One region of the Paraburkholderia sp. SIMBA_053 genome, then DNA from elsewhere that is predicted to be linked to it. Evidence: predicted binding sites of a transcription regulator. Region 1 holds the regulator's gene; the other holds the start of a gene.
What was found. The regulator LexA, encoded in region 1, represses DNA repair genes until DNA is damaged. The targets are predictions, from matches to a motif close to ACTGTATNNNNATACAGT.
Positions count from the first base shown of each region.

Region 2: the regulator LexA is predicted to act here: its motif matches at 1,689-1,706, upstream of imuA (translesion DNA synthesis-associated protein ImuA).

Region 1 is NZ_JAWRXU010000002.1:627,923-632,534, reverse strand. Features, by position in the region: gene cysW (sulfate ABC transporter permease subunit CysW) at 1-96, opposite strand, end outside; gene cysT (sulfate ABC transporter permease subunit CysT) at 93-989, opposite strand; gene SB753_RS09380 (sulfate ABC transporter substrate-binding protein) at 1,140-2,189, opposite strand; gene lexA (transcriptional repressor LexA) at 2,496-3,146, shown strand; gene SB753_RS09370 (hypothetical protein) at 3,254-3,622, shown strand; gene SB753_RS09365 (DUF2939 domain-containing protein) at 3,733-4,416, shown strand; gene SB753_RS09360 (universal stress protein) at 4,596-4,612, opposite strand, start outside.
Region 2 is NZ_JAWRXU010000022.1:62,634-67,245, reverse strand. Features, by position in the region: gene SB753_RS33375 (hypothetical protein) at 1-96, opposite strand, end outside; gene SB753_RS33370 (hypothetical protein) at 198-785, opposite strand; gene SB753_RS33365 (hypothetical protein) at 878-1,372, opposite strand; gene imuA (translesion DNA synthesis-associated protein ImuA) at 1,727-2,434, shown strand; gene SB753_RS33355 (Y-family DNA polymerase) at 2,364-3,842, shown strand; gene SB753_RS33350 (error-prone DNA polymerase) at 3,846-4,612, shown strand, end outside.

The DNA of each region.
Region 1 (4,612 bases):
GGGCCGGCGCGCAATGTTCAGTGGCGCGCGCGGAGCCACGGCGTGCGCCTTGACGCCGTCGGCGTTATCGACGTGACCTGCTGAATGGCGGCTCATTGCGCACCTCCGCCAATGCTTGCAACGCTCGCGGCGCCGGGTGCAGGCCCCGCGTTGCCGCGGCTCGTGCGGCGCTGCAGATACCACTGCAGCGTATTGATGAAAAGCAGCATCAGGAACGAGACGACGAGCATCACGACGGCAAGCGCCGTCGCGCCGGCGTAGTCATACTGCTCGAGCTTCGTGATGATCAGCAGCGATGTGATTTCCGACTTCATCGGCACATTGCCTGCAATGAAAATGACCGAGCCGTATTCGCCCAGTGCGCGCGCGAACGCGAGCGCGAAGCCCGTCAGCAGTGCCGGCAACACGGCCGGCAACACCACGCGGCGAAACGTCAGCCAGCGCGATGCGCCGAGGCAAGCGGCAGCCTCTTCCTGCTCGCGCTCGAACTCTTCGAGCACCGGCTGCACCGTGCGCACGACGAACGGCAAACCGATAAAGGTCAGCGCGACGAGCACGCCCACCGGCGTAAATGCGACCTTCAGACCGAGCGGCTCCAGGAACTGTCCAATCCAGCCGTTGCCCGCGTACACGGCCGCGAGCGAAATGCCGGCCACCGACGTGGGCAGTGCGAACGGCAGATCGACCACGGCGTCGACGATGCGCTTGAACGGAAACCTGTACCGCACGAGCACCCATGCGACCAGAAAGCCGAACACCGCGTTGATCAGTGCGCCGCCGAGCGCGGAGAAGAACGTCAGCCGGTACGAGGCCAGCACGCGCGGCGAGCTGACGGCGCGCACGAACTGACTCCAGTCGAGGGTGGCGGTCTTCAGAAAAGTCGCCGCGAGCGGAATCAGCACCACGAGGCTCAGATAAGCCACCGTGATGCCGAGTGTCAGGCCGAAACCGGGCAAGGCGCTTGGTTTACGGAAGGTCAACGTGGTCATGCTCGATACTCTTTCGGTTGATGCTCGTGTTGCCGGCCGCCTGGTCCTGATCGGCCAAAAGCGCGCCAGCGGCGCGCTCCGGAAAGTGACGCGCCGTGGCGCGTCGCGTTGCCTCGGTTCGCGCCTGCCGCGGCGCGGACCTGGGCTGTGTTACTGAGGCTGGTAGATCGAATCGAATACGCCCCCGTCGGCAAAGTGCGTCTTCTGCGCGTTGGCCCAGCCGCCGAACGAATCGTCGACCGTGTACAGCTTCAGCTTCGGAAACTTCGAGGTCAGTTCGGCCGGAACCTTGTTCGAACGCGGACGGTAGAAGTTCTTCGCGGCGATTTCCTGGCCCTGCTCGCTGTACAGGAAGTTCAGATACGCTTCGGCCAGCTTGCGCGTGCCATGCTTGTCGACGACCTTATCCACCACCGCCACCGGCGGCTCGGCCAGAATGCTCACGGACGGCACGACGATTTCGAACTTGTCCGGACCGAATTCCTTCAGCGAGAGGAACGCCTCGTTTTCCCACGCAATCAGCACGTCGCCGATGCCGCGTTGCACGAAGCTGGTGGTCGCGCCGCGCGCTCCGGAATCGAGCACGCCGGCATTCTTGTACAGCTTGCCGACAAACTCCTTGGCCTTCTGGTCATTGCCACCCGGCTGATGCGCTGCATACGCCCATGCCGCGAGATAATTCCAGCGCGCGCCGCCCGAGGTCTTCGGATTCGGCGTCACGATCGACACGCCGGGTTTGGTCAGATCGTCCCAATCCTTGATGTGCTTGGGATTGCCCTTGCGCACCAGAAACACAATCGTCGACGTGTACGGCGACGCGTTGTCGGGCAAGCGCTTCTGCCAGCCTTTATCGATCAAACCCTTGTTCGCGATCGCGTCGATGTCATAAGCGAGCGCGAGCGTCACGACGTCGGCCTGCAAGCCGTCGAGCACCGAGCGCGCCTGAGCACCCGAGCCGCCGTGCGACTGCTTGAAGGTGACGGTCTCGCCGGTCTTCGCCTTCCATTCTTTGGCGAAAGCCTGATTCACGTCCTGGTAAAGCTCGCGAGTAGGGTCGTAGGACACATTGAGCAGCGTCGTGTCGGCGGCTTGCGCCTGGCCTGCCGCGCCAAGGACGCCGAGCGCGGCTGCCGCGCCGAACGCGAGCGCTGCGATAAGTTTTCGGCTCCTGCCTGCCCGGCCCGCTTCGTGATTGTTCATGCCAAGTTCTCCGCGTGTTGGTGCGCTGAAACAGCGTGTGTTGTTTTGCGTCGGGTCACGTGCACATGAGCGACTGGAGGCCAGTCTATCCAGGGGCTTTCATCATTAAAAATAATGTTTATTCATTTTTTAATACGCAAAAGTGGTAATGACAGCCAGATAAGGCGTTGCGGCATGAAAACGGATGTCTTGACGTCGATTTACGACGCTCCAGCGAGGGGTCGAGCCGCAAACTTAAAGTAAAGCTTGAATTGCGCCGGATACTGTATAAAAATACAGGCACCTGTTCATCCATACAGTGGCGCCATGACCAAACTCACCGCACGACAGCAGCAGGTTTTCGATCTGATCCGCCGGGCCATAGAACGCACCGGTTTTCCGCCCACACGTGCGGAAATTGCCGCCGAACTGGGCTTCAGCTCGGCCAATTCGGCTGAAGAGCATCTGCGGGCGCTTGCACGCAAGGGCGTGATCGAACTCGCGGCCGGCGCGTCGCGCGGCATTCGCCTGCTTGCTGGCCCGGACGAGGCGCCGCATCAGTTCACATTGCCGCACGCCAGCATCATGCAGCTGTCGCTGCCGCTTATCGGCCGGGTTGCCGCCGGTAGCCCGATCCTCGCGCAGGAACATATCGCCCAACACTATGCGTGCGACCCGGCGCTCTTCTCGAGCAAGCCCGACTACCTGCTCAAGGTGCGCGGGCTGTCCATGCGCGACGCGGGTATCTTCGACGGCGATCTGCTTGCGGTGCAGAAAAGAAGCGAGGCCAAAGACGGCCAGATCATCATTGCGCGGCTTGGCGACGACGTCACGGTCAAGCGCCTGAAGCGCCGCGCGAACGGTATCGAGTTGATTGCCGAGAACCCCGATTACGAGAACATCTTCGTTGAGACAGGCAGCGCGGATTTCGCGCTGGAAGGCATCGCTGTCGGGCTGATCCGCCCGGGCGAATTCTGATAGCACGGGTTTGGCTTAATGAGCGACAAGCTCAGTGCGTCATTAGCCAACCGCTCGCCTGCTCACCGACCAAAGCAGTACTCATGTTGAATCGCCCGGAGAGACTCATGGAACGCCTTGCCCGCCTGTTGCCGTTTCGCCAGTTCGGCCGTCTGCGCCATCTGCGCAAGCTGGTACCTTGCTCACTGATCGAAGCGTCCACGGCCGCTACCGCGTCGCTGTTCGACTCTCCCGCTCGTGGGTGCGACCGGCAGGCCGCGTTGCCGTCTTCATTGCCGTCGTCATTGCCGGCATTCGCCCGCGTGTCGCTGAACTCGGGGCTCAATACTGCCGAGCCGGAGCGCCGTGCGCCGGTGCGCGTGTACCACGGGCCGTCGCGGCTCATCATGGTCGGCACTGTAGACGCGGTGTGCCGCATGATTGACCGTTGCATCGCCGAGGAAACCAACGTCCACGGTGCGGTGTTCGAGTCTTGATGAGTTGTGAGGTGTGGGGCGCGTCGCTCACATGGTTTGTGGCAGCGCACGGATCGTTTCAGCGCGGTTGCGGTCCACGTTAGATCACACCTGATGGAGATTTCCGCTCGATGGCAGTTTCAACACCTAGGAAGCGCAGCGCCCGTCCGCTTGCAGTCACGCTTACCGTCACGTTGATCGTGATCGCGCTGATCGCGGCGTTGGGCTTCGCTTATGCCTCCCCGTATATCGCGCTCAATAACCTCAAACGCGCCGCCGACGCGCGTGACGCGCAGACGGTGAATCGGTATGTCGATTTTCCTGCGTTGCGCGAGAGCCTGAAGCAGCAAGTCACCGGCTTGCTGACGCGGCGGCTTGACTCACATGGAAACGGTAATCCGTTGGCTGCGATCGGCGCGATGATTGGCGTCGCGTTGATCGGCCCGCTCGTCGACGCGTATGCAACACCCGACGGCGTGGCTGCGCTGTTGAACGGCATGCCGCCGCGCGGCGAGCCGGGTGAGCGGCCCAACGCCGCGCCAGTCACCGGCAATCCGCCCGCTGCCAATGCGCCCGCCCCCGGATCGTCCGGTGCGGACAGCCGCACGCCCGGCGGCGCTACGGGTGATCCGAACGGCAACGCGGTTAGTAGGGCCACCCCGCCGCAACCGCCGCAAACCACAGCCGGCTATCGCGGCATCAACGAGTTCGCCGTCACATACCAGCACGGTGCGGGGGACGCGCGTTACTCCGCCATCTTCATGCGCGAGGGTCTTTTCACGTGGAAGCTGGCGGCGGTCAATCTGAACGAGTGAGCGCCAGGCGCGGCTTGTCAGATCGAACGCGCACGCGGCCGATTTGACGCAATGCACTCGTAATGCACGCGCCGCCCGCTACTCCGTCCTCCGCGTTCATCCCGACCAAAGCTCACCAGCACCCACCCGCACGAAGGCTGCACGCCTGGCGCGGGTGGCCGTGCACCCGAACCGCATCGTCAGGCCGCTTCCTGCT
Region 2 (4,612 bases), on a different contig from region 1:
TGAATAGTGGAGCACGAGCACCGGACGACAGAAATACCATGTGACGAGCAGCGGCGCGCCGACTGCCGCGGTCCATTTCAGCCATTTCCAACGCATCGTTCAAACGCCCGCGCTGGTGCGGCTCCGACCCGCGAGGACCGTCGTCGACTCGCGCCGCGTGGGCTGTCGCGCGCATAACCCCAGGCGCCGGCTACGGCTCACTTGGACGCGCATCTGTTGAAGAACACTTCCGCGCTAGTCAACCTTAACGGACGCTCATCCTTCACGAAGGTGATGGAAAGGCGGGTTAGCATCTGCGACGCCACGCACGGCCCGGCTGGCAGATCGTAATTGACTTCCTGCACGCATTCGTTTTTCGGGAAACGCTTTCGGGTGCGCAAGTTATCCACTGTTGCCGCGGCGCCCTTCAGTTGCCCTTTCATATAGGTGAAGTCCGGCCGCTCGAACGAGAAGCCTGCGAACAGTTCCCTGTAATCAGTGAACACGCTAAAAAGCCACGCGATCTTCTCTCGCGTCGGCCTGTGGTTATCTCGCAGTTCTCTGCCCGGCGGGGCGTTAGTAAGAAGCTCAAAACGCTCTCTATCAGCGTATCGCGAGAAAGCGCCGGCATCGGGGAAGTGCTGAAAGAAGTTCCGCTGTAAATCGGCAAGATCCGAAGCGGTGAAGCACTGGTCTGTCGGAACTACCACCGCCGCAATGCTCGATCCGGACAGCGCGAACGTTGCCGCCGTGGCGAGCGACACGAGGGCTATTTTCGTGCGATTGATTGTTTTGGTTAGCGTCATCTTGCTCGGTGCATACTCGATGGCCGGGTGAAGGGCATCCGAAATCCGGTTCGGCCAACCTGGCGCGACAGTCGATGGTCTTTGAACGGCGCTTAGTTAGCCGTTTGCCATCCCTCGTTCGACAGGACAACCGGCAGCGTCGCTTGGCCCTTTCCTGTCATGTCGCTCGCGAGCTCGGGATAAGCGGATCTCAATTGCTCGTTGTCAGCCCACTTCGGAGCGTCGGTAATTTCGTAGGCGTAGTAGACAGTGGTGCCGGTCGCGCTTCCGATGGTCACCGACGCATCCCATTTCAGTATCTTCGTCAGCTTGATGTTTCCGTAGCAAAAGCGGCCGGTTTGCTGATTCGGATATGGCTGAAACGGTTCACGGACCAGGATCTTCTTGCCCTCGTCGGTAAGAGAGAAAATCGCCTTCTTACGGAAATTGGTCGATGCGTTTGGGCCCGCTTCTTTGACTGTCGCGAGCCCCGCGCTCACGAAACCGACGCCGGCGTCGTAGAAGGCGTACGGATTGCCATGATCCGCGGGCTCTGCAGAGGCCGGCCACGAGACGGCGGGCAGGCAGCGCTGCGGACTTGAGGCCAATTTCTGTTTTACGGCCGCGCTGAAGTTTTCTTCGTTAGGGGTCGACCTGTTCGAACAGGCGGTCAGGGACGATGCAGCCGCAATCGAAACGACAAGGGCGAGCACAAAGCGGATTTGCATAGTTTGGCGGTGGGTGAACGAGAGATCGGCAATCTATCACGCCGCGTCACAACCGGCATCAGCTAGCATCACGAAATAAAGTCAAACCGAATACAAGGTCTCTATCTCACAGCACCCGTACGAGTTGCACCGGTGCAATGTCCGCAGATGATATGACCCCGAAATTCCAAAGAACATGCGATGTCGTCCAGGCTATACTGTGTTTTTATACAGTACTTGCCACCGGAGGGAGCCATGAATGCCGTTATGCTGCCCGAGACGATTCATCCGGACCTGTGGCGCGGCAATCAGCTGGCTCACGCCCGGTCGCGCGTCGTTGATTGCGGCGACGAGAACCTTGCGCGGGAATTGCCTGGCGGTGGCTGGTCACGCGGCGCACTGACCGATCTGCTTGTGCAGCAGACGGGCTGCGGCGAATTACGGCTGCTTCGTCCTGCATTCGAGCAGTTATCGTCCAGGACTGTTGCCATCCTGCAGCCGCCTCATGACCTTCAGCCGACGGCTCTCGCTTGGTGGGGACTCGATCCTTCAAATGTCATGACGGTCAAGGCGCCGCGCACGGCCGATGCGCTGTGGGCCGCGGAGCAGATTCTGCGCGCAGGCACATGTGGTGCTCTGCTTTTCTGGCAGAACCACGTGCGGCCCGAATCGCTGCGCCGACTGCATCTGGCCGCGCAGGCGTCCGAGTCGCTCTTTTTCATGTTGCGACCGCTTGCGACGACGCGCGACGCCTCCCCGGCGCCGCTTCGGCTTGCGATCCGGGCCGCGAAGGACGGTGTCGATATCCAGTTCATCAAACGCCGCGGCCCCGCACGCGATGAGCCGCTCTTCGTCCCGCTGACGCCTTCCCCGATTCTGAACGTAAAACGCAATGCAACTGTGGTTAGGCGTCCATCTCCCGTCGCTGTGCCTCGAAGTGTTCCGGACGAAGTGGTCGCGTGAAACCTCGGACCCGGCCAACGGTATTGCCGTGCTCGAGAAAGAGCGCGTCATCGCCATGGACGCGCGGGCGCGAGAGGCGGGCGTCTGTATGGGCATGCGCCGCGGCGGCGTACTCACGCTTGCCCCCGCTACTGTCATGCATGAGCGCGACAGCGCGGCCGAGGTGAACACGGTGCGCGAGGTCGCCACAGGCCTGTTGAATCTTTCGCCGCAAGTGGTCATAGCGGAGGAAAGCACTGTGCTCGTCGACGTGTCAGCAAGCTTGCGGCTCTTTGGGGGCATCCGGTCGTTGCGCCGCATGGCGCGCCGCGTCGCGGATGCTATCGGCATGACCGCGACCGTCAGCGTTGCACCAACGGGACAGGCGGCATGGTTGCTCGCGCGAGCTCGTGGCGGTGTGGCGCTGTCGCACGATTCTCTTCACCGTACGCTGGCCGGATTGCCGGTGGGCCTGCCTCCACCCGCGCGTCGCCATATGGACTGGCTCACTGGCATCGGCTGCGATACGGTTGGACAACTGATGCGACTGCCGCGTGCAGGTTTGAAGAAGCGTTGCGGGACAGCGTTGCTGGATCTGCTCGACCGCGCCAATGGAGATGCACCCGAAGTGTATGAATGGTTTGAGACGCCGCCGACCTTTCAGGCGCGCGTGGAACTGCCGGATCGCATCGAGCACGCCGAGGCCTGTCTGTTTGCAGCGCGCCGGCTCGTGGTAAAGCTAACCGGCTGGCTGTCGCAGAAGCAGCTTGCCGTGACGCGCATTGTTCTGCTGCTCGAGCACGAACGCGGTCGCGATGCCATCGAGCCGACCGCCGTCGAAGTCTCGCTCGCGGAGCCGACGTGGCGCGAGGATCACCTCTTACGGCTGCTCAAGGAAAGGCTTGCGCGCGTGGCACTCTCCGCGGCCGTCATTGCCCTGCAACTGGTTGTACAGGAAGTGAAGGAGGCGGAAGCGGCGTCCGATTCGCTCTTTCCAGAGCCGGGCGGTACCGCGTCCGATCACGCGCGGCTACTCGAACTGCTGGTTGCGCGCCTCGGCGCGGAAAACGTGCTGCGCCCGGCGCCGGTTGCTGACCACCGGCCGGAAGTCGCCGCGCGCTGGGTGTCCGTGACGGACAGCAAAACAAAGTACGTGCCGCCGGCGAGCGATACGCCGCGTCCGACATGGTTGCTAGAACAGCCGCTGAAGCTCCTGATGCGGGGCGAACGGCCCTTCTATGGCACGCCGCTGCGCACCGTGTCGTCCGGCGAGCGCGTTGAAGCGGGGTGGTTCCAGGGCGAGCCGGTCACACGCGACTACTTCGTCGCGGAAGCCGACGATCACATCTGCTACTGGATCTTCCGGGAACGCATAGGCGCGGTCGACGAGGATGAGGCGCGCTGGTATCTGCATGGTCTCTTCGGATAAGCCATGTCGTATCCGTCGTTCGCCCTGCCCGGCTATGCTGAGTTGCAGTGCTTCTCCAACTTCACGTTCCTTCACGGCGCGTCACATGCCGAGGAACTGGCCGCGCGCGCGGCGCAACTCGGTTATGAGGCGATCGCTGTCACCGACGAATGCTCGCTCGCTGGCATCGTGCGCGCGCACGTCGCGGCGAAAGAGGCGGGCATCAAGCTGCTCGTCGGCGCGCATTTCCGGCTGACCAATTCGGACGGCTCTCCTGCCCTTGCGTTCACGGCGATCGCACAGAACCGCGACGGATACGGCAACCTGTCCGAACTGATTACGCTCGCACGCACGCGCACGGCCAAGGGCACGTACCTGCTCTACCCGCACGATCTCGACCATCCGGACCCGCCGTATGCGCATCTGCGAGCCCTGCCCGACTGCCTGATCATCGTGACGCCTGAATTCCCGGCGAAGGAAGCGCGCCTCGACGCGCAGGCCGAATGGGCCGCACGCACGTTTGGCGAAGATCGCTGCTGGATGGGTCTGACCTTGCACGCGCGGGCGCTGGATGACATTCACCGCAATGTCGTGCTCGACGTCGCCGAGCGACATGGTCTGGACGTCGTCGCGACAGGTCAGGTACTTATCCACGTACGATCGCGCAAGCCTCTGCAGGACACGCTCACCGCCATCCGGCTTAACCGCCCTGTCACTGAATGCGGCTTTGAACTCGCGCCCAACGCCGAACAGCATCTGCGGTCGCGTTTGCGGCTTGCCAACGTCTATCC